DNA from 3 places in the Planococcus shenhongbingii genome. Region 1 is predicted to be linked to each of the others. Evidence: riboswitches for the same ligand, from Rfam matches in the RefSeq annotation. Region 1 holds a riboswitch; each other region holds the start of a gene.

Region 1 (7,197 bases):
GTTCTCTTCCAAGGGCAATCAAAGGAATACCTGTTTGCTCAAGTGCTTCGACAGCCTGGTCCGGTGTATGTATGGAACCTACACCAATAATAGGCACACGGCCTCCGATATGTTCCTGAATCAGTTCAATCCGTGATCGGCCGCTTTCCACACCGCGCCGCGGCTTCGACCAAAAATCATTCAAGGCCATATGAAGGTAATCCAGATCCGCTTCTTTTAAAGCATCGAGGAGCGCAAATGTCTCGGCCATTGTAATGCCCGGTGTCTCAGGTTCTTCCGGTGACAAGCGGTAGCCAAGGATAAACGGTTCTTTGGCATGTTCCGCAATGATTTTTTTCGCTTCCTCAATAACAGCTAATGGGAAAGCCAGGCGATTCTCAAGAGAACCTCCCCAGCAATCATTCCGTATATTGGAATGAGGAGAAAAGAATTGCTGGATGATGTAGCCGCTTGCGCCGTGCAATTCCACTCCATCAAAGCCGGCTTCAATCGCCCGTCTCGTCGCTTCGCCGAAATCCCGGATCAATTCCAGCACTTCGGTATCGGTTAAGCTCCGGGGTGTCTGTTCGATGCTATAGAAACCCCGGTCCAACATCGGTGCCACGCTGCTTGCGCTGACCGTTTCTCCATTTGAAATCAGATGGGGCACCGCTAAGCGGCCGCCATGATAAAGCTGCAGCACCGCTTTTGCGCCTTGCTCTTTTATAGAAGAAGCTACGCTGCGCAGACTTGGAATCATCGCATCCTGGTGTGCCGAAAATTGCCCTTCAAAGCCTTTGCCGTTTTCCTGGATATATGCGCAGGCAGTAACGACCATGCCTGGACCGTTTGAACGGGCGGCATAATAAGCCAGTTCTGCATCTGAAGCCGTGTCATCTGGATTTGCTGAAAAAGTAGTCATCGGCGGCATGACGATGCGATTTTTCAACTGCACGCCATTTCGCAATGTTAAAGGTTCAAATAATGGTTTATAACTTTCCTTCATCGGTTAATCTCTCCTCTTGATGTTTACAAAACTTTGTGGCTGTTGAATACGGAGCTATTAAAAGTTTAAGCCTTGCCATTCTTAATAGCGAAGGTCCAGCTCTTTTGTGATTTCTTTGCTGACGGCTTTAACTTTATTGGTCAAGCCTCTCAGCAAAGTCTTTTTCATCTTGTCGACGGGTCCGGCAATCGCAACTGCGGCAATGACGCGGTCTTTATAGAATACCGGTGCTGCGATGCAGCGGACTCCGACAAAACGTTCTTCATCATCAATGGCAAATCCCTGTTTTTGGATGATGTCCAAATGCTGCTCAAACAACTCCCGATCGATGAAGGTCTGGTCTGTAGCCTGGCTAAGCGAAAGGCAGGAAGAAATTCCCTCTAGTTCTGCAGGCTGTAAGTTCGCCAAGATGACTTTGCCAAGTGCGCTAATATGGGCGGGAGACCGGTCGCCAATCTCAGGCTGAAACGGTTCCTTGAAAGGCGGTTTGAGCATTTGCTTCATCACCACATCGTTGTTTTCCAATACGCCGATATAAACCCCTTCTGACTCCTCTACTCCTAATTGATAAGGCGTTTTCAATGAAGTCCAGTCAAAAGGGCGTGTGCTGTGGCCTTGATAAAATTTTCCCTCGTTCAATTTGAAGTATTTATCTTTTTTGATGACGTAATTCATGTTTTCCAAAGTGCTGAGCAAGCGAAAAGCCGTAGTTTTATTGAAAGACAAAGCCGTACTGATTTCTGTTAAGGTCAGAAATTCCTCTTCTTGCAGCAGGTCCAAAATCTGCAGCCCTTTTTTTAATGCGGCCACCTCATAATTGCTCATCAAGTTCACCTCATCTTTGAACTCATCTTAAAGGAGCATTTCTGCACTTACAACAACTTGGCATTTTGTTTCGCTATGTGAAATTTTACTGGTGCTTCCTATTTCGATACACAGTTCATTTATGGGCCTGGCTCCTGCTGTTATATAGATGGAAGCCGTCTTTGAAATCGTTGGTTTTATTGATATAAAAAAGTCGTCTTTCCTTCTTTAAATTCTGAATTGAGCAGGCTGTTTGAAAATGCAAAACAGCGCATTTAATTGTTAAAGGCCCCCTAAACCTATATAATTTAAGTAGTCTGATAATTCGAATAAAGAGGAGGATTATTGTGAACAAAACGGTAGTCGAAACGTTATTTGTCAATCATTTCGTAGACGGCATTTTGGATCCGGGAAAAGAAATGTTAGGGCCGGTGAAAGACGGTGGATACATTATTGCGAATACGGCTCCAGGCTGTTGGGGCCCTATGATTACACCAAGCATCAAAGGCGGCCACGAAGTGACAAAACCTGTTTATGTGGAAGGGGCTGAACCGGGCGACGCAATTGCCATCCGGATCCAGTCCATCACGGTCACTTCCCAAGCGACCGCTTCCGGCAACGACAAAATGATTGAAGACCGCGCAGACGGTGATGGCTACGTCGCCGCGAAATGTCCGGAATGCGGAACAAAGAATCCGGAAACCGTCATTAAAGGCATCGGCATGGAAGCCATCCGCTGTGCGAAGTGTGGAGCGGACGCCACTCCGTTCGTTTTCACGAATGGCTATACCATTTTCTTTGGGGAAAACGGCGATGTCGGCCTCACCTTGCCGCAAGAAGCAGCTGAAACCATTGCAAAAGCTGGACGGGATTACATGAAAACTCCCGAAGCTTCTGTACAAAATCCGGTCGTCACGTTTGCACCACATGACTTGGTCGGCACGATGGCACGCATGCGCCCTTTCCTCGGACAATTGGGAACGACGCCATCCCGGCCAACGCCTGATTCCCATAATGCCGGAGATTTCGGTTCTTTCCTGGTCGGTGCCACCCATGATTATGCGAGCACGCAGGAAGAATTGGAAACCCACCGGACGGACGGCCATTTGGATGTCAACCGTGTGCGCGCCGGTGCTGTTTTGATCTGCCCTGTTAAAGTTCCCGGAGGCGGCGTTTACCTCGGTGATATGCATGCGATGCAAGGAGACGGTGAAATCGCTGGGCATACAGCAGACGTTTCGGGCATCACCCATCTCCAAGTCCATGTCCTGAAAGGGTTTAATATCAAAGGACCAATCTTGCTGCCGAATGTCGAGGACCTGCCCTATACGGCGAAGCCGTTCACTGCAGAAGAACGGCAATCCGCCCAGCAAATTGCCGACAAATGGAACGTCTCTCAGATCGAACAATCTTATCCGGTCTCTTTTATCGGATCCGGGCCGAATTTGAATGATGCGACTGAAAACGGGTTGAACCGAGCTGCTGAATTTTTCGGTGTGTCCGTTCCGGAAATCATGAACCGTGCGACCATCACCGGAGCGATTGAAATCGGCCGCCATCCAGGTGTCATTACGGTGACTTTCCTTGCTCCGGAAGCGTATTTGAAAAAAACCGATTTATTCGACTTAGTCAAAAATCAGTACGGATAATACAAAAACGCCATTCCAGAAAAGGAATGGCGTTCTTACTGAATCAGTGCATGACCGGAATATGGATTTTAAACAGATGCAACCGAGACAGGAGGAACCGCAGTTGAAAATCGCCGTTTTATCAGACATTCATGAAGGGTTAAACCGCAAAAAAGCAGAAACAGATATTCTAGCTATAGTCGAACAATGGGTAAAAAACCACTCCCCTGACGTATTCATCGTGAGCGGAGATCTAGCTGCCGGCCCTGAAAAAGGCTTGGCTCTTTTAAATCGGCTGCAAGACGGTTTTCTGGAAACCAAGCTATTATTCGTCCATGGCAACCACGATGTCTATGCGGAAGATTCCGCCGCTGCCTATTCCAAACTTCTCGAGTTCCGCGGAAATCTTGGCAACGGCCCTGTCCAATTGAACGAGGACTGGGTCGTAATCGGCGATGGCGGCTGGTATGATTACACATTCGGCGTTGCGGGATTTACTGAACAGCAATTTGCCAAAGGCGTATTCGGCAGCTTTACCTGGCCGGATAAAACGTATGCCCACTGGCCAGTAACCGACTCTGCCTTGACGGAGCAGTATACCGCAAAACTGGAGAACTGGCTCAAAGAATATCGCGGCAAAAACATAATCCTGGTCACTCATGTTGTACCGTTCGCTCATTTTCTGCAAGTGAAGGAAGATCCGAGCTGGGATTTCTTCAATGCGATGATGGGAAGTTCGCGCTTTGGCGAACTGGCGTTGGAATACCAGGTCAAAAAGCTTATTTTTGGCCATACCCATACACGCTATCATGAACATTATAAAAACATTGAAGTAATCTGCAATCCACTCGGCTATTACCCACATGAATGGAACCTGCAGTCGGCTGAAGAAGAAATCGCATCAACGATTAAAATGATTGAAATTTAAAGATTTGCGCTTTCCGCATCTTCCCTTTTTCGATGCTGCGACTGCTGGCCAATACCGTTAAACAAAAAAAGCCGCCTTCGATGGATTCCATCGAAGGCGGCTTTCTCATTAGGTTTTACCATGAAGGAATAAGCGATCCGCTGAAATCTTTTTCAATGAATTGTTTTACTTCATCGCTATGGTACAGTTCAAGGAATTGCTTGATCGCTTCATCGTCTTTGTTTTCAGTGCGTGACGCAACAAGGTTGACGAAAGGCGAATCGCTTGGTTCGATGAAAATCGAATCTTCTGCTGGCACAAAGCCCGCTTCAAGTGCGAAATTGGTATTGATCGCTGCTGCATCCAGCTCGTTCAATTGGCGTGGAATTTGAGCAGAGTCCAGTTCGATAAACTCGTAGTTGTTTTTGTTTTCAGCGATATCCATCACAGTCGCCTGCAAGCCGACGCCTTCCTTCACTTTAAGAAGGCCCGCTTTTTCGAACAACGCCAAAGCCCGTCCGCTATTGGTCGGATCACTCGGCAAACCGATTTTTGCTCCTTCCGGCAGTTCGCTGACATCTTTGTAGTCTAATGAATAAATGCCCATCGGAAACGTGACCGTATCACCGACGCGGACCAAATCCAAGTCCCGGCTTTTTTTCATTTCTTCAAAAAACGGTTCCGTCTGGAATGAGTTCAAGTCAATTTCCTCTTCTGCTAACGCAACATTCGGCATTACGTAGTCAGAGAACACTTTCGTTTCAATGGTGAAGTCCAGTCCTTGCTCTTCTGCAAGCTCCGCAACTTTTCCGACGAGCTCTTCATGCGGGCCACCGGTTACGCCGACAGTTAAAACACCGTCACTGACAAGGCTTTCCGCTTCTTTAGTTGATGCCTCTTCACCACTTCCGCAAGCTCCTAAAACTGCTGCTGACAAAACCAGTACACTTCCTGCTATCCATTTCTTCATGTCATTTCCCCTTTTCCTGTTTCTTTTTCATTGCCAGTGTGGCCAGTAAAACCTTCAACTGCATGCAGCCGTTGTAATGACAACCGCTTCCTTTTTTGTGAAAAATAAAAATGCCTCTCTTAAAAGAGAGGCATTCAAAAAAGTTTGAGTTTACACCTCTCTTATTTTCCAAAATACCAAGTATTTTGCAGGATGTAGCACCTTTTCATGGTCGTTCAAAACCTTGAATGGTTGCCGGGCTTCACAGGGCCAGTCCCTCCGCCGCTCTTCATAAGAGATTTACATATTTAATTTATATTTTCATACTATTTCAATATAACGCAAAAAGCAAGACCCATTTTGTTTATTGTGAATTTTAGCAATAAAGAACCAGAGTGAAATACAACTTAGGTTTAGAATTTCCATTGATAAAGGAAAGCGATTTTTTCGTCTCTCTGCTTCCTTTAAATCAGTCTCACAAATGCTCCTTGAACCACTCAATTTGCGGTGGAAGAAAACCCGACAATCCTGGTTCTCCATAGGCACTATAGTGGCCGCCGGGAAGAATCACTAATTTTTTTGGCTCATGTGCTTTTTGAAATGCTTCTATGGTTAAATCCGCTGTCGCCAACATATCATTTTCTGCCACCAATATTAATAAAGGTGTCGGGGAAATACGCTCAATCGTGCTGCTTGGGCTATATTCCAAAAGAGCTTCCATTGTTTCAAGCGTAATTCTATTTTCCCAATTTGGTGCAATCGTGTTCCCTGTTTCAGTAAACCACTCAAAAGCCTCTGGAATTGGCAAAGCACTTACTTCACCTTCTGGTGCAACTACCGGCACATACTGGTGCTCGGCTCCCATATAACGGGCCAGACGGTAAGCACTTAGATTTTGGACGAATCCTTGGAATATATCATTTCTCATTAACCGTTGAGCACTCTTCCATCCGTTTACCACGGGAGTTTGGGCTACGACAACTTTCACCCGCGGATCTATTGCCGCCAAATGCAATGCATGAGCTCCGCTGTAGCCAGTTCCCCAAATGCCAATTCGATTTTCATCTACTTGATCATGAGTTGAAATCCAGCTGATCGCATTTCTATAATCTTTATGCTGCTCTGCAGGAATCACATGCTGCCTTGGCTCCCCTTCACTTTCCCCGATAAATCGGTAATCAAAAACCAATACGGCAAATCCTGCCTCTGCAAATTTTTCTGCGAAGTTTTTCAAATGCATCTCTTTCACCGCATTAAATCCATGCGCCATGACAATCGCCGGTTTCTTACTAGGCTCGCCTCCTTCCGGAACGTATAACCAGCCCTTGCAATTTAACCCTTCACTCGCGAACGTAATATCATTCTTGATAACGTTCATTCCATCCCTCCTTTGGAATTTATTATTTCGAAAATATAGCAAAAACTTCCTCTTTCTAAATATATCAGAAAAATCAGATAATTAATATAAAGGATTGATTATTGTACAGGTCAATTGAAGGAGAATTCCTTTTAAAGACCCTGGTTAGTATTTTTCATTACAAACCCTAGCAGAGCTGCCCGAAATCGGCCTGCCTTATATTCTTCTAAAACATTAAGTTTTGCTCTATAACCCATCATGCCCAATCATTCTACAAGAAAGGAAAGCGCAAAAAAAGGACCAAGAGTTTCCTCTAAGTCCTTGAAGGTTTTCCTATTATTTGTTCTTGTATTCCGTCACAATCGTGCCAATCAGAATCCCCATTACTCGGCCTTTGAACGCATCCGGCACAGATTCCCCGGTTGGGTTTTTGTAATACAGCCGATTGGCTTCTTCATTATACGTAAAGCCAAGTTCCATTAATTTCGTTTTTAACGGCTCCGGCAATTGGTCGCTGCCTGTCACTTCTTTAAAGTAAGGTGTTGTATAAATGGAAACATCGACGTC
Region 2 (7,197 bases), 1.9 Mb from region 1:
GGCAGCTTGGGCAGGACAAATGGTAAAAGTATACGGCATCAATGACAAGGATCTTGAAAATGCACTGAAAGGGCTGCGCAATAAACTCAAAGTCATGTCAGAAAATGGTTTATTCGATAAAAAAGAAGCTGAAGAAATTAAAGGGCGCATTCAGTTTTCAACGTCGCTTGCGGAAGTAGTGGAAGGCGCTACATTCATCATTGAAGTAATTCCAGAAGTTCTGGAATTGAAGAAAGAGATGTATAAAAAACTTGAAGAGATGGTAAACGATGAAGTCATTATTGCCAGCAATACATCCGGCTTTAAGCCAAGCATGCTGGCTGAAGAGATGAAGCATCCGAACCGTTTTGTCGTGACTCATTTCTGGAATCCCGGTCATTTGATCCCTTTAGTGGAAGTGGTCAAAGGCGAACATACGGATGATGCAACAGTAGAGCGCGCCATGGATGTGCTCTTTGGCATGAATAAAAAACCGATTCTATTAAACAAGGAACTGCCCGGCTTTATCGGCAACCGTCTGCAGTATGCGCTGTTCCGGGAAGCACAGGACTTGTTAGATTCTGGGGTTGCCACAAAAGAAGATATCGATGCTGCAGTGACATACAGCATCGGCCGCCGGCTGCCGGTAACTGGACCGCTTATGACAGCGGACATGGGCGGACTGGATGTATTTTCTGCCATCTCGAATTATTTGTTCGAGGATCTCTCAAAAGCTCAGCGCTCTGGTGAAGTTCTGACAAAACTGGTGGAAGAAAAGAAATTTGGAGATAAAAATGGAGAAGGATTTTACAAATGGGATCCAGAGGTGTCAGAGAAAATAAATGCTGAAAGGGAACAGACACTTATTCACTTTCTGAAAAATGATATGAAAGCAATTAAGGAGAATGGCAAATGAGTGCATACTTTTCTGAACTGGAAAACAAGACAGTCATTGTTACAGGCAGCAGCAAAGGAATCGGCAAAGACATTGCCCTGACTTTTGCCAAACTGAATGCCAATGTGGTGATTTCAGGCCGTGACAAAACGGTGCTGCAGGAGGCGTTGAATGAATTACAGACATATAACAACCGCTGTATTGCAGTATCAGGAGATTTAAGTGACATTAAAGAAGTGAAATTCCTTATCGATACGGCAGCTGCACATTTTGGTACAGTTGATGTGCTCGTCAACAATGCAGGCGTCAATATTGCTAAGCCAGCAATGGAAGTGACTGAAGAAGATTGGGATACGGTTCTTGATTTGAATTTAAAGACCGCTTTTTTTGCCAGCCAGGCGGCTGCTAAATATATGCTGGCCCAAAACAGCGGCCGCATTATCAATATTGCTTCCCAAATGGCTTTTGTTGGATTCGTTAAGCGGGCTGCTTACTGCTCGAGCAAAGGCGGCTTGGTGCAGCTGACAAAAGCGCTGGCAGTGGAATGGGCAAAAAACGGCATACGTGTAAATGCTGTGGCACCGACATTCATTGAAACCGAATTTACTGCCAAAATGTTTGAAGACGAAGAATTCAAAAATGAAGTGCATAGCCGCATCCTTCTAGACGGCTTGTCTCAGCCAAGAGACATTTCAGGAGCGGTTCTTTACTTGGCTTCTGACTTAGCGAATTTTGTAACGGGTGAAACGATTAAAGTGGATGGCGGCTGGACAGCCATCTAGAAGATAGATTTTGAAGTGGGTTATACGGCCTGTAGTGATGAGGGAAGGAAGCGGCTTAGAAAGCGCTTCCTTTTTTCTTTGTCTCAGTCCAAAGGATGAAATGTTATGCCAATGGTTGAAAAAACCTTCCTTTTTTCTGAAAACTCTTTATAATGAACAATTATGAATAAAGGGAGATGAGGCAATGTCGAACCTAAAAAACGATTCTTTGCATTTGCACCGAAAACATCAAGGAAAGCTGGAAGTCCGATCAAAAGTGTCAGTGAAAAATGAACGGGATTTAAGCTTGGCCTATTCTCCCGGAGTGGCTGAACCATGCAAGGAAATTGCCCAAGACCGCAATAAAGTATATGACTATACGATGAAAGGCAACACTGTGGCAGTTGTCACTGATGGAACAGCTGTTCTTGGCCTTGGCAATATTGGCCCTGAAGCAGCATTGCCGGTAATGGAAGGAAAAGCTGTATTGTTCAAGGAATTTGCTGGAGTGGACGCTTTTCCGATTTGCTTGAATACTACCGATGCAGAAACAATCATACAAACCGTCAAATTGCTGGAACCCGGTTTTGGTGGCGTAAACTTGGAAGATATTTCCGCTCCGACATGTTTTATTGTCGAAGAGCGTTTAAAAGAAGAAATGGGCATTCCGGTGTTCCATGATGATCAGCACGGAACTGCGATTGTCACATTGGCTGGCTTGACCAACGCTTTAAAATTAGTCGGTAAAAATATTGCAGAGACTAAAATAGTGGTCAACGGAGCAGGAGCTGCCGGTATTGCGGTGGTTAAGCTATTGAGAAAATTCGGATGCAGCCAGTTGATTATGTGCGACACGAAAGGTGCAATTTTTAAAGGACGGACGTATGGCATGAATCCGTTCAAGGAAAAAGTCGCAGAAAACACAAATCCTGAACGTATTGAAGGCTTGCTGAGCGAAGTGATCAAAGGTGCAGATGTCTTTATCGGGGTTTCGGCAGAAGGTGCTCTTACACAGGACATGGTTCGCAGTATGGCTCAAGACTCTATCATTTTCGCAATGGCTAATCCAAACCCTGAAATTTTGCCGCATTTGGCGAAAGAAGCAGGCGCCCGTGTAGTTGGAACAGGCCGATCTGATTTCCCGAATCAGGTCAACAATGTGTTGGCATTCCCGGGGATTTTCAGAGGCGCATTGGACGTACAGGCACGTGAAATTAATGATGAGATGAAAGTTGCTGCTGTACATGCGATTGCTGGTTTGATTGAGGAAAAGGAAATCCATGATGATTACGTGATTCCGGCTCCATTCGATCTGCGGGTAGCCCCAGCAGTGGCGGAAGCTGTTGCAAAAGCTGCAGTGGAAACAGGTGTAGCAAAATACGCATCCGTGCAGGAAAACCAGTCAGTTGAAATTGCGGCCGGATCAGTCAGTTAATATATATATATATATATAGAAGAAAGCCGTTCAATCTAATCGATTGAACGGCTTTTTTAGATGAAAAAGAGGGGAGAAGTTGCTCTTTATCTTATAGACGATGTGATTCCTGCAGATTCCCGGACTTTCTGCAATGCTTGTTCCAAGTCTTCCAGTAAATCATCGGTATGTTCCAATCCGACTGACAGGCGCAATAATCCGTCTGTAATGCCCCGTTTATCACGTTCTTCTTTTGGCATAGAAGCATGGGACATCGTCGCAGGATACGATAAGATGGATTCGACGGCGCCTAAGCTGACAGCGAAGATGGGAATGCGCAAGCTCTCAACAAACGTCCGGGCCGCCGCTTTATCTGCCAAGCGGAGTGACAGGACCGCTCCTGCACCTGAAGCTTGCCGTTCATGAATCGGATATCCCGGATGGAAACGGAATCCGGGATAGTAGACTTCTTCAATTACAGGATGGCTGTGCAGATAGTCGGCGATGATACGGGCTGAAGCGGCTGACTGCTTGAGCCGGGCACCCAAAGTTTTAATGCCCTGGATTAAGTTATAGGAATCCTGAGCTCCCAAGACCGAACCGAAAGTGTTTTGAATAAACCCGAGCCGGTCTCCCAGTTCCGCATCTTTTGTAACGGCGAGCCCTGCAATAATATCGCTATGCCCGGACAAGAACTTCGTTGCACTATGTAAGACAAGGTCCGCTCCAAGGTCCAAGGGATTTTGATAAAGGGGCGTCATGAAAGTATTATCGACAAATGTCAGGCAATCGTTGGCTTTCGCCAGTTTTGCTGCAATTTCGATATCGGTGATGTTCATGACAGGATTAGACGGCGTCTCAAGGTAAATCACTTTTGTATTCGGCCGGATGGCTTCTGCCATTTCACTTAAATCGGTCATATTGACGAATGTATAATCGATATGGAATTTATTCAGCACTTCTGTAACAAAGCGGTAAGTACCGCCGTAAACGTCCTCAGAAATCAAAACATGATCGCCAGCAGAAAGCAGCATGAAAGCGGAAGAAATGGCAGCCATGCCGGAAGCGAACGCAAAACCGCGCGTGCCGTTTTCAAGTTTGGCAATGGTTTCTTCCAGCTTCAAGCGCGTGGGGTTTCCCGAACGGCTATAGTCGAAAGGGCCGAATTCATCAAAGCTCGGCTGGTGATAAGTTGAAGATATATAAACAGGGACGTTTACTGCTCCGGTTTGCCGGTCAACTCCGGTTGAATGGATAAATTGAGTTTCCAAATGATCGGTCATAGGCGAAGAGCCTCCTTTTCAAGTTTGGCGAAAGCCTGGGTTAAATCAGCAATTAAATCGTCAGCATCTTCAATGCCGACTGAAAAACGGAGCAGGCGATTACATATGCCGCGGTGCAGCCTTTCTTTTTCTGGAATAACTGCATGAGTCTGTGTGGCAGGATAAGTGATGAAACTTTCCACACCTCCGAGGCTTTCTGCAAAAGCAATCAGGCGGATGTTTGAGAGGAATGGAGAAACCCATTCTTCTTTTTGCAGCCGGAATGACAGCATGCCGCCTTTACCAGGATATAAAACTTGTGAAACGATGGGCTGCTCTTCTAAAAAAGCAGCAATCTTTTTAGCGTTATTTTCATGCTGCCTCATACGGAGAGGCAAAGTCTTCAATCCACGAATCAAAAGCCATGAATCGAACGGGGACAGCACGGCACCGGTGGCATTATGCAAAGCGGCTAATCGCTCACATAGGCTCTGGCCTTTTGCGGCAATCACTCCAGCTAGTACATCGTTATGGCCGCCGATGTACTTAGTAGCGCTATGGATGACAATATCCGCTCCTAATGCAAGCGGCTTCCGGAGATAAGGAGTTAGAAATGTATTATCGACAATAAGCAGCAGATTGTGCTTTTTTGCGAGTGCTGCATAAGCTTGGAGATCGATTTCCTGCATCAATGGATTGGTCGGAGTTTCGATAAACAACGCCCGTGTTTGAATGGTGATTTGCTGTTCAGTTGATTCAACATCTTTGAATTCTGCATAAGTCGCCTGGATATTGTAGACGTCAGCGAAATGGCCGAGCAGCCGATAAGTCCCGCCGTAAATGTCTTCCGGAACTAACAGCTCGTCACCTGGACGGAACAGCGACAAGACAAGTTGGATAGCCGCCATTCCGGAGCTACAGGCAAACCCTGCATCTCCTTCTTCAAGGTTCGCGATGCCTTCTTCCAAAATGCTGCGTGTTAAATTTTTTGTACGTGTATAGTCAAACCCTGTCGACTTGCCAAGTGCTTCGTGTCCATAGGCGGTTGATAAATAAATTGGTGGGCTGACTGCTCCCGTTTTAGCATCACATCGGTTTCCCGACTGCACCAATTGTGTCTCCAAGCTATGTTCGACCATGTTCATCATCCTTTCAATTAAAAAAAACAGGGGCTTTCTTCAAAAAGAAGAAAGCCCCTGTTCAGGTAACACAATCTTCTCATCTTTTAGGCAAATGCCTATTGGAATTAGCACCGTGGCCGTGAGGCTGGTTGCTGAGACATCACAGGGCCAAATCCCTCCGTCTCTCTTGATAAGAATTAAAATTATGAAGTTATGTATAATTGGATATTTCAAAGTTTAGAGTATTTTACAAAGAAGTGCAAGAGGGAATTGAAATATTCAAAATAAATCATCCTATCCGGCAGAGGACAACTATAGTGCATTTCTTTTAATTCGAAGACCGAAAGATTATAATAGACAGTATCAATTCAGTAAAAGGGGAATATGGATGTATATTGTGACGTCAACAGTTGAAGTGCCGGAAGAAAAAACAGAGGATCTCATTAAAATATATCAAAATCGTTCCCGGCGGGTGGACCTGGCTGAAGGCTTTCATCAGTTTCGGCTTATCCAGAACACTAAAAAGTTAAATGAATTGACGGTGCATTTGGAATGGCATTCAGAAGAAGCTTATTTGAAATGGGTCAGAAGCAATGAGTTCAAAGAAATCCATGAGCTTGAAAAATATTATCCGGACAAGGCGTTAGCTGGAATTGTGCCGAAAGTCCGGCAATACGAGGTCGTAGCGGAATGAACAAAGCTATTAAAGATCAAATCGCACTGGAAACAGCCACGAGCATTTATGAAGCGTATCCAAGCATTTGGGAACGGTTCGGTGAGCGGGGCTTCCAGCATACCGAGAAAGACAACCATCACCATTTGGATCATCTCGAAACAGCTTATGAACTGGAAGACAAACAAGTATTTTTAGATTACAGCCGCTGGCTGGAGACGGTATTGAACAGCCGCAATGTGGAAACAGCCCTCATCATTGATAATTTTGAACGGCTCATTAAGATCCTTCCAGGAAAAACGGAAAAGCTTGAAGAAAGCTTTATGCTGGATTGTCTTCAGCAAGCAAATGAATTACTTTCTAAACTGTGGCAAAAGGAGGTTGAGGAGATGATGCAGCCAACCCAACTAGCGGAATTGTTTCTGCAAGGGGAAGATATGGAAGCATTGCGCCAGATTCAATCTTTTCTTGAAAGCCATAGCCGAAAAGAATTGTTCGACCAATTACTGACGCCGGCGATGTATCATGTCGGCACGTTATGGGAAAACAATGAAATCACAGTTGCCGATGAACATCTGGCTACCGCAATCTGCGATTTCGTGGTATCTGCTGTAGAAAATAGAGAACTGGCAGAAAGAGGCGGGGAAAGAAAAGTCATGGTATTGGGGCCAGAAGGAGAAGACCATTATATCGGATTGAAAATGGTAGCCTCTCTGTTCCAGGAATATGGCTGGTCAGTCCAATATATGGGACCGAATCTGCCACTGCCGCATGCTTTGGAAGCAGCAGAAAAATGGAAACCTGACGTTATTGCTTTGTCGGCAGCGCTTGCTTACAGGTTGCCTTTATTGAAAACCTACGTAAATGAATTTTTGGCATTGGAGTTCCAGCCGGCTGTTCTGGTCGGCGGACGTGCAGTCAATATTTCAAATTCAAATTCTTTAAGAAATAGCGGGGCAATGGTGGTAAGAGACTTAAACCAATTGGAACTTTGGATCAAGACGGGAGAGAAGCCTGAAAATGACTATGAAATCTCAATTTAATGGACTGCCGCTCCCGGCATTTGAAGTGAACAATGAATTATTGGTAGTC
Region 3 (7,197 bases), 1.1 Mb from region 1:
CGTGCGGTTCAGCAATGGGGCAAATACTCCGTAGACGGTCCCGGTCACCCATCCCGGATGTGCCGTGCACCAATAAATATCGCCTTCTTTTAGATCCAGCACCCATCGCCCGGTGATGTATTGCTGGATCATCGCCCGGTGTGCATGGATGATCCCTTTCGGTTTACCGGTCGAACCGCTTGTATAATGGATATTCAATCCATGATCGAGGTCCACCCATTCAATAATATTTTCTTCTGTTTCAACATTCCTTGCTTCTTCAAATAAAGAAATTTCATCTCCTGTACATTGTTCCGGTTCAGCGGTAATAAAGACGGTTGTCAAAGACGGCAATTGTTCCCGCTGGACCCGTTTCACCAGTTCTGGTGATGCGATTAAAAAAGTGCCTCCGCAATCCTGGATTCTTTCTTTTACGGCATCTTCCATAAATGCTTCAAAAAGCGGCCCGACGACAGCACCAAGTTTAATGGCTGCAAGCATGGCAATATGGCAATCGGGGTGCTTCGGCAAAAACACGAATACGAAGTCTCCTTTTTTCACCCCGCGTTTTTTTAACACCGTCGCCCATAGATCAGATTTTTCTTTCAAATCACGATATGTAAGTTTGTATTCTTCCTGTTCTCCAATATAATGGAGGGCCGTTTTTTCCCCAAATCCTGCTTCGACATGGCGATCTACACATTCATATGCCATATTCACTTTTCCTGTTTGGGACCAGCTGAAATTCGACTCTATATCTTTCCAAGAGAAATCTTCCCAAGATGGTAATTCTTCCGCGATATTATAATGCCCTTTATTTGGTTGGATAATTGTACTGTTTGCCATTTTACTCGACCACCTTTTTACTCTGTAGTAGATTAAGTATTTCTGATTTCTTTTCTGCAAGAAGTGCACTTCCGCGATTTCTTGGTTTTGCAGCTTCCACTGTCAATTCCGCTTGCAGATAACCCGGCTGTCCGCCAAGGATGAAGATGCGGTCACATAAATACAGCGCTTCGTCAATGTCATGCGTCACCACCACCATCGTGGAAAGCTGCTTTTTTTGAATTTCCAATAACAAGTCCTGCAATTGCATTTTTGTGAATGCATCCAGTGCGCTAAAAGGTTCATCTAAAAGCAGCACAGCCGGCTGCCCGATCAACGCGCGGGCAATAGCGGTTCTTTGAGCCATTCCCCCTGATAAATCTTTCGGATAATAATCCCCGAAATCGCTTAACCCTACCAGATCCAAATAATCCCGCACTTCTACATTTTTTACATCTTTGTTTCCGAATAAAATATTGTCTTTGACCGACAGCCAGGGCATAAGCCGAGGTTCCTGAAATATCATGCCAATCGGCTGTTCGCCCGCTTCAGCTATTTTTATTTCTCCTTCGAAATCCTTATCCAGACCGGACAACACCCGGAGAAGGGTACTTTTCCCGCATCCACTCGTTCCCAGAATTCCAACCGTCTCACCTTCTTGAATGGAAAACGATAGATTCTTAAATCCTGCAAGTCCGTTATTGAATGTCCTTGAAGCCTCTTTCACTTCCAGCATATTGACACCTCCTCTTATTGTTGGTTCTGTAAATTATCCTGCCATCTCAAGGCACGCGCTTCCAGCGATTTCAATAAAGCGTCTGTCAGCTTCCCGAGTATGGCAAAAAGGATGATGCTTGCCATGATGAGCTCAGGCGAATATGTATTCTGGCCAACAACCAGTAAATAGCCGAGCCCTTGCCCTGCGCCCATCAGTTCAGCAGCGACAACGAACATCCAGCCCAAGCCGACGCCGCTGCGCAAGCCGACAAGAAAAGACGGCAGAGATGCTGGCAAAATGATTCGGCGCACAATCTGGAACGAAGTAAAGTGATAAATCTTCCCAACTTCAATCAGCTTGCGGTCTACACCTTGAATACCGGAGACGATATTCAAATAAACCGGAAAGAAAACACCCACTGCAATCAGCAGTACTTTGGACGGTTCTCCAATTCCCATCCACAAAATGAATAAGGGCACCCAGGCAAGGGAAGGAATCGATCTGAATGCTTGGATCAATGGATCCACAAGCTGTTCAAACCACTTGAAATAGCCCACAAAAGAACCCAATACAAGGGCCAGCATAGTCCCGGCAAAAAACCCGATCAGTACGCGAAGAAAAGTAATGCCGATATGCCCCCAAAGGGTTCCGTCTTGAGCCATCTCTACAATCTTTTGAAAAATTATGGTAGGGGCTGGAAAAACATAGGTGTCTATCAAGCCAAGACGTGCGGCTGCTTCCCAAGAGACCAAAAGAACGATCGGCAATATCCACCCGAGTACCAGGCCTCTAAACTTATTTGAATCCGTGCGGGATTTCGGCTTACTACTTTTCTCTATCGGAAAATCATTAGTTTTAGCGTTGATCGTCATCCAATTCGCCCCCTATTCCGTTGCGATCACTTTTTTCGCAAATCGGTCAATAATTAATTCACTAACTGTTTTTTCAATATCTGCATCGCCTTTAATCACGTTTTCCGACTTCAAGACAGCGCCAGCCTCTTCAAGTGCCTCGATTTGCTTATCGCCGGGAATGGGATCTGAGAAATCATTTCGCTCGATGCTTTTCTTAGCCACTTCCAACTCCATGTCTGCTTCTTTTGCCAAGATTTCTGCTGCTTCATCCGGATTTTCTACAACCCATTTCCGCGCTTTCTCATATACCTCAATTACTTTTTCTACAGCTTCCGGATTCTGTTCTGCAAATTCCGACCGGACATTCAACGTGCCATATGTATTTTTGTCATGGTCACGCGAGAATAAGTTTGCGCCGGAATCCACTTCAACTCTTGCCATATGCGGATCAAGGCCCGCCCACGCATCAACTTGGCCAGTTAACAAGGCATTGGCGCCATCCGCATGCTGCAAGTTCACAATCTCCAAATCCTTCGATGAAAGGCCTGCTTCCTGAAGTGAACGCAGAAGGAAGATGTAGGGATCCGTTCCTAAAGTGGCGGCAACTTTCTTGCCTTTCAAGTCCTCGACTGTTTTGATTGGTGAATCTTCCGTTGCTACCAGCGCAGTCCATTCTGGTTTCGAATAAATATAGACGGACTCGATGGGTGAGCCATTCGATTTTGCGATTAACGCAGCTGCTCCCGCAGTGGATCCGAAATCTACGCTTTTCGAATTCAAAAACTCCAATGCCTTATTGCTTCCTTGGCTCAGAACCCATTCCACTTCGATGCCTTCTTTCTCAAAAACTTCTTCTGCCCATCCGAATTCCTTTAAAGCCAAGCTCGTTGGCGAGTAATAGGCATAATCCAGAACTACTTTTTTCAACGCGCCTTGCTCTTTTCCTTGTGCATTTGAACAAGCCCCCAAGATAAACGACGCACCTACTAGCAACAACACAACTGCAATAATCTTCTTCATTCTAAATTCCTCCCGACATAATTTTTAATAATTCTTTTTATAATTTTATTTACTTAACAGATTCGTTTACTAGGTTTTACACATACAACTGCTCTCCTTTCTTGAACCCAAAATATAAAAAAGCCCCCTTCAATTAAGAAGAGGGCAGAAAATCCTCCTCTTATCTTTCCGATTCAATCGAATCAGTAGGATTTAGCACCTTTTCAGAATGTTATTCTGTTGGTTGCCGGGCTTCACAGGGCCTATTCCCTCCGCCGCTCTTGATAAGAGTGCTATTCACTTTTAAATGTACAAATTTTCAATCAGTCGAACCATTAGGAATTATCATACAATAGGCTCGAATTAAAAGTCAACCAGTTTTGAATTTTTTTCCTTCTGAACTTTTTTCATATAAAGTTTTTTTAGTCAGATTGCTTTAAATTTTCAAACCATGTAAAATTACTGGAATTACTTTTTTCATTTTCTATTAGGGGGAATTGCTGTGGATAATTTGTTTGCCTATATTTCAATAGCTGCCATGATGGTGATCATACCTGGGGCGGACACGATGCTGCTGATGAAAAATACGCTTCGGCACGGACCTAAGGCCGGTTATTATACGACGCTCGGAATGGCAGCCGGTCTTTCTTTTTGGACCTTGATTGCGGTTCTGGGCTTAGCGGTAGTGATTGCCCAATCGATCGTTCTCTTCACTTTGATCAAATATATAGGAGCTGCCTACCTAGTCTATTTAGGAATCAGAAGCTTTTTCTCGAAAAGCGGATTTTCTTTAGGGGAAATTCAGGAACAGGCACGCAAGCCGGCTGCCTCTTCCGTTCGGCACAACAAAGAATCCTTCAGGCAAGCGTTGCTGAGCAATGTTCTTAATCCCAAGACCGTGTTGGTCTATATCACGGTTATGCCTCAATTCATCGACATAAGCGGGAATGTAAACCAGCAATTGATGGTGTTGGCATTCATCTTAACTCTGCTGGCTGTCACTTGGTTCTTGTTCCTGGTGAACCTCATGGATTTAGCGAAAAAATGGCTGAATGACCCGAAATTCCAAAAGGTTTTCCAAAAGACGGCGGGTGCAGTACTGGTCGGTTTTGGAATAAAAACCGCGATTTGACCGATGGATTAACCGTTCAAGTGGAATCTCCAAAGCCGTTCAGGCAACTGAACGGCTTTTTGACGTTTTCTTTTAATCATGTTTCTTTCATCCAGTCCTTAAATTGATTACAACAATCCATGAGGGCATCCAATAAAGACGAAAAGTTGTGCCTGGATCGGCCTCGGATCTCTTTTTGGATGCAAGCAGCTTTTCCAAATTCGTTATACGTAAAATCAAGAAAGCAAATTCAGCTCATTTTCTAACTTGCGGATCTCATTCCATTTTTCTTTTCTATTTGCCTGCTTGTCTTTTTCCCACCCTTCATAAGCTTTTATTAATTTTTTCTTCCCGACTATAATGGCATCAAAATCATTCTTCTCTCTGTACATATTAAAGTTCTTTTGAAAATTGTTTCTTGCTTCTTCGAGCGAATAATCTCCATTGGGTCCTCCGAAAACTTCCGCTGAAGAAAGTTCATCATGGTTTTCGTCTTCCCAATCACAAAGTATACATATTTCAAAATCTCCTCTTGTCTGTAATGTAGGATACCCGCAGCAAGGGCATTTTTCTCTTCTCATTTAAAAACCCCTTTTCCAAATTTTACTATTCATTCAAACAGTTTCTTTACAAAGGAATGCTCTTTTCGCATCCAACTAAAAGGAAGTAAATGTTATGATTATATTAAAGACGTTGTTCTTGTCTTATGGGTGGGAACAGCTTTAATAAAGGAGTTTTATAAAATGAATGAAACTAAAGGCACTGAAATCAAACGCTCTTCAACAGCAGAAGACATTCTCGCTCAGATCACCAGTCACACGAAGCTAGGCGACTTACGGAAAATCGCGAAGGACATTAAAAAAGACCACGAACTCGCGATGGAACTTTGGTCAACCGGAGCGTTTTTGCCCCGCCTGTTAGCAATCTTAATCATGGACAAAAAACTTCTTTCACCAGAGGTGCTGAATGAGCTTGATCAGGACATGCAGACGCACACATTTGATGAGCGCAACAACTTAATGGATTGGCTAATGGCGAATCAGCTCACCAAAGACAAGAAGACCCTGGCAGTGATGGGGTCATGGCAACAGAGTCCTTCTGCTCTACAAAGAAGAGCTTTCTGGTATTATCAAGGGCGATTGAGATGGACGGGACAAACCCCGCCTGATAACACCGCAGACTTGCTAGCTGTAATGGAAGCTGCTATTACGCAGGAAGAACCGGAAGTTCAATGGGCGATGAATTTCACCGCAGGCTGGATAGGCGTTTACGATGAAAAGAATCGCGCACGCTGCATTAAACTGGGTGAGAAAACGGGTCTCTACAAAGACGAAGTCGTATCAAAAGGATGCACTCCCAACTATTTGCCGGAGTTCATTTCGATTGAAGTTAACAAACGGCATAATAATTAGTTGCCTCTGAAAATTTTTCAGAGGTTTTTTAAAACTGCTCTTATTTTTTGATCTACATGCGTTGAATATATGTAGTCAAAGTGTAGGATTTTATCATTAATCGGAAACGCCCTTAAAGCTTCAGTGGCTGTCCATTTCACTAGGGGGCTTTAAATAGGCACTATTCTTCTTCGGAATTTTGGTTAGTTACCAGCGTATCATTTATCTGTGTGATCACTGTATCTTTCGGCAAGTTTGAAATGAGTTTCTCCAGAAGGAAATATTTCTCCTCGTTCGAGAATAAGTAGAACCCTGCCCCGTCGTGAAAAATGGTCATAAAGGTGGTTCCCTGCCCGATTTTGAAACTTGCAATCGACCGTTTTCTTTTTCTCTTCCACTCAACCACTTCTCCTAATTCGAACAGTAAATTGTCGGAAAAAGAAATTGAGAAAAACTCATTCTCGGCGGCCAGCCAGTATGTTTTATTCAGCAAAAAAGCTAAAGAATCCGAATCAGTGATCCTTGCAGTAAAGCAAGGCGGGTGATATTGGTGCTTCCCAGAGAAATCATAATAAGTCCTTTTTTCTTCAAGGCTGCTTAACGTGAAATCAATTTTATTTTCATGTAAAAAAGCCCGATATTCGCCAGTTTGTTCCTCGTACACAATAAAAGTAATGAACAAAGGATACCTGTTTTGGCAAAGTAGAAACTCCAGTAAAAAATTTTTGTTTTGTTCTACATAACCTTCTCCATCAGCACCGATGAAATATGCAGATTCTAATTCTCCGTCGAACCTTATATAATGGCCTAACTCTTCTAAAAACTTGTTTGAAACTTTTTCTTCTGCAATCCATATTTCAGCCATATTTTCCCCTTCTCACTTTTTCTATAATAATGCAGGTTTACTAACACTTTCATATAGAGATGAATTAAAGTTATGCAAATGCTTAATGACGCAGCCAGTTTTCACTAAGCGGCTGACTGAACTCTATCCCCACCACATGACCGTCACAAAAAAAGACCAAGTGGATGCACTAGGTGCTACTGTGAATAAAATCAACAAATAAAACTCACGATTTTTTGAAACAGCTTCCTGTTTCGTGAATAAACGAAATAGCAAAAAACCGGATGCCAGGTATAGAAGGATGCCAAAAATAGTCAACCCTGTTAAGTAATAAATTGGCGAAAGCGATACAAAGTATTCACTCAAAAAGTATGCGATTCCTTGTCCAAATACACAAAAAATGGTTGCTAGCAGAAAGCTGCCAATCAACATTGCATAAAATTTTTTCATCAAAGCCCCCGTTTCTTCTAATCCTC

Evidence for each region. A riboswitch is a leader RNA that binds a small molecule or an ion and turns the genes downstream of it on or off. The one in region 1 is predicted to bind S-adenosylmethionine.
Region 2: linked by a shared signal. The riboswitch ahead of QWY16_RS14270 (methionine biosynthesis PLP-dependent protein) and the one ahead of QWY16_RS03970 (MetQ/NlpA family ABC transporter substrate-binding protein) in region 1 are both predicted to bind S-adenosylmethionine.
Region 3: linked by a shared signal. The riboswitch ahead of QWY16_RS09285 (aliphatic sulfonate ABC transporter substrate-binding protein) and the one ahead of QWY16_RS03970 (MetQ/NlpA family ABC transporter substrate-binding protein) in region 1 are both predicted to bind S-adenosylmethionine.

Annotation. Positions count from the first base shown of each region.
Region 1 is NZ_CP129235.1:784,132-791,328, reverse strand. Features, by position in the region: gene QWY16_RS03990 (NADH-dependent flavin oxidoreductase) at 1-985, opposite strand, end outside; gene QWY16_RS03985 (IclR family transcriptional regulator) at 1,067-1,810, opposite strand; gene QWY16_RS03980 (acetamidase/formamidase family protein) at 2,137-3,438, shown strand; gene QWY16_RS03975 (metallophosphoesterase) at 3,542-4,345, shown strand; gene QWY16_RS03970 (MetQ/NlpA family ABC transporter substrate-binding protein) at 4,461-5,294, opposite strand; SAM riboswitch class I at 5,453-5,571, opposite strand; gene QWY16_RS03965 (alpha/beta hydrolase) at 5,749-6,651, opposite strand; gene QWY16_RS03960 (hypothetical protein) at 6,967-7,197, opposite strand, start outside.
Region 2 is NZ_CP129235.1:2,890,980-2,898,176, reverse strand. Features, by position in the region: gene QWY16_RS14290 (3-hydroxyacyl-CoA dehydrogenase family protein) at 1-895, shown strand, start outside; gene QWY16_RS14285 (SDR family NAD(P)-dependent oxidoreductase) at 892-1,656, shown strand; gene ystJ (NADP-dependent malic enzyme) at 1,841-3,070, shown strand; gene metC (cystathionine beta-lyase) at 3,157-4,332, opposite strand; gene QWY16_RS14270 (methionine biosynthesis PLP-dependent protein) at 4,329-5,450, opposite strand; SAM riboswitch class I at 5,527-5,629, opposite strand; gene QWY16_RS14265 (antibiotic biosynthesis monooxygenase family protein) at 5,821-6,126, shown strand; gene QWY16_RS14260 (cobalamin B12-binding domain-containing protein) at 6,123-7,148, shown strand; gene QWY16_RS14255 (hypothetical protein) at 7,126-7,197, shown strand, end outside.
Region 3 is NZ_CP129235.1:1,853,959-1,861,155, reverse strand. Features, by position in the region: gene acsA (acetate--CoA ligase) at 1-825, opposite strand, end outside; gene QWY16_RS09295 (ABC transporter ATP-binding protein) at 827-1,540, opposite strand; gene QWY16_RS09290 (ABC transporter permease) at 1,555-2,394, opposite strand; gene QWY16_RS09285 (aliphatic sulfonate ABC transporter substrate-binding protein) at 2,407-3,396, opposite strand; SAM riboswitch class I at 3,554-3,666, opposite strand; gene QWY16_RS09280 (homoserine/threonine efflux transporter) at 3,878-4,507, shown strand; gene QWY16_RS09275 (CPCC family cysteine-rich protein) at 4,723-5,067, opposite strand; gene QWY16_RS09270 (DNA alkylation repair protein) at 5,230-5,898, shown strand; gene QWY16_RS09265 (hypothetical protein) at 6,059-6,742, opposite strand; gene QWY16_RS09260 (hypothetical protein) at 6,866-7,171, opposite strand.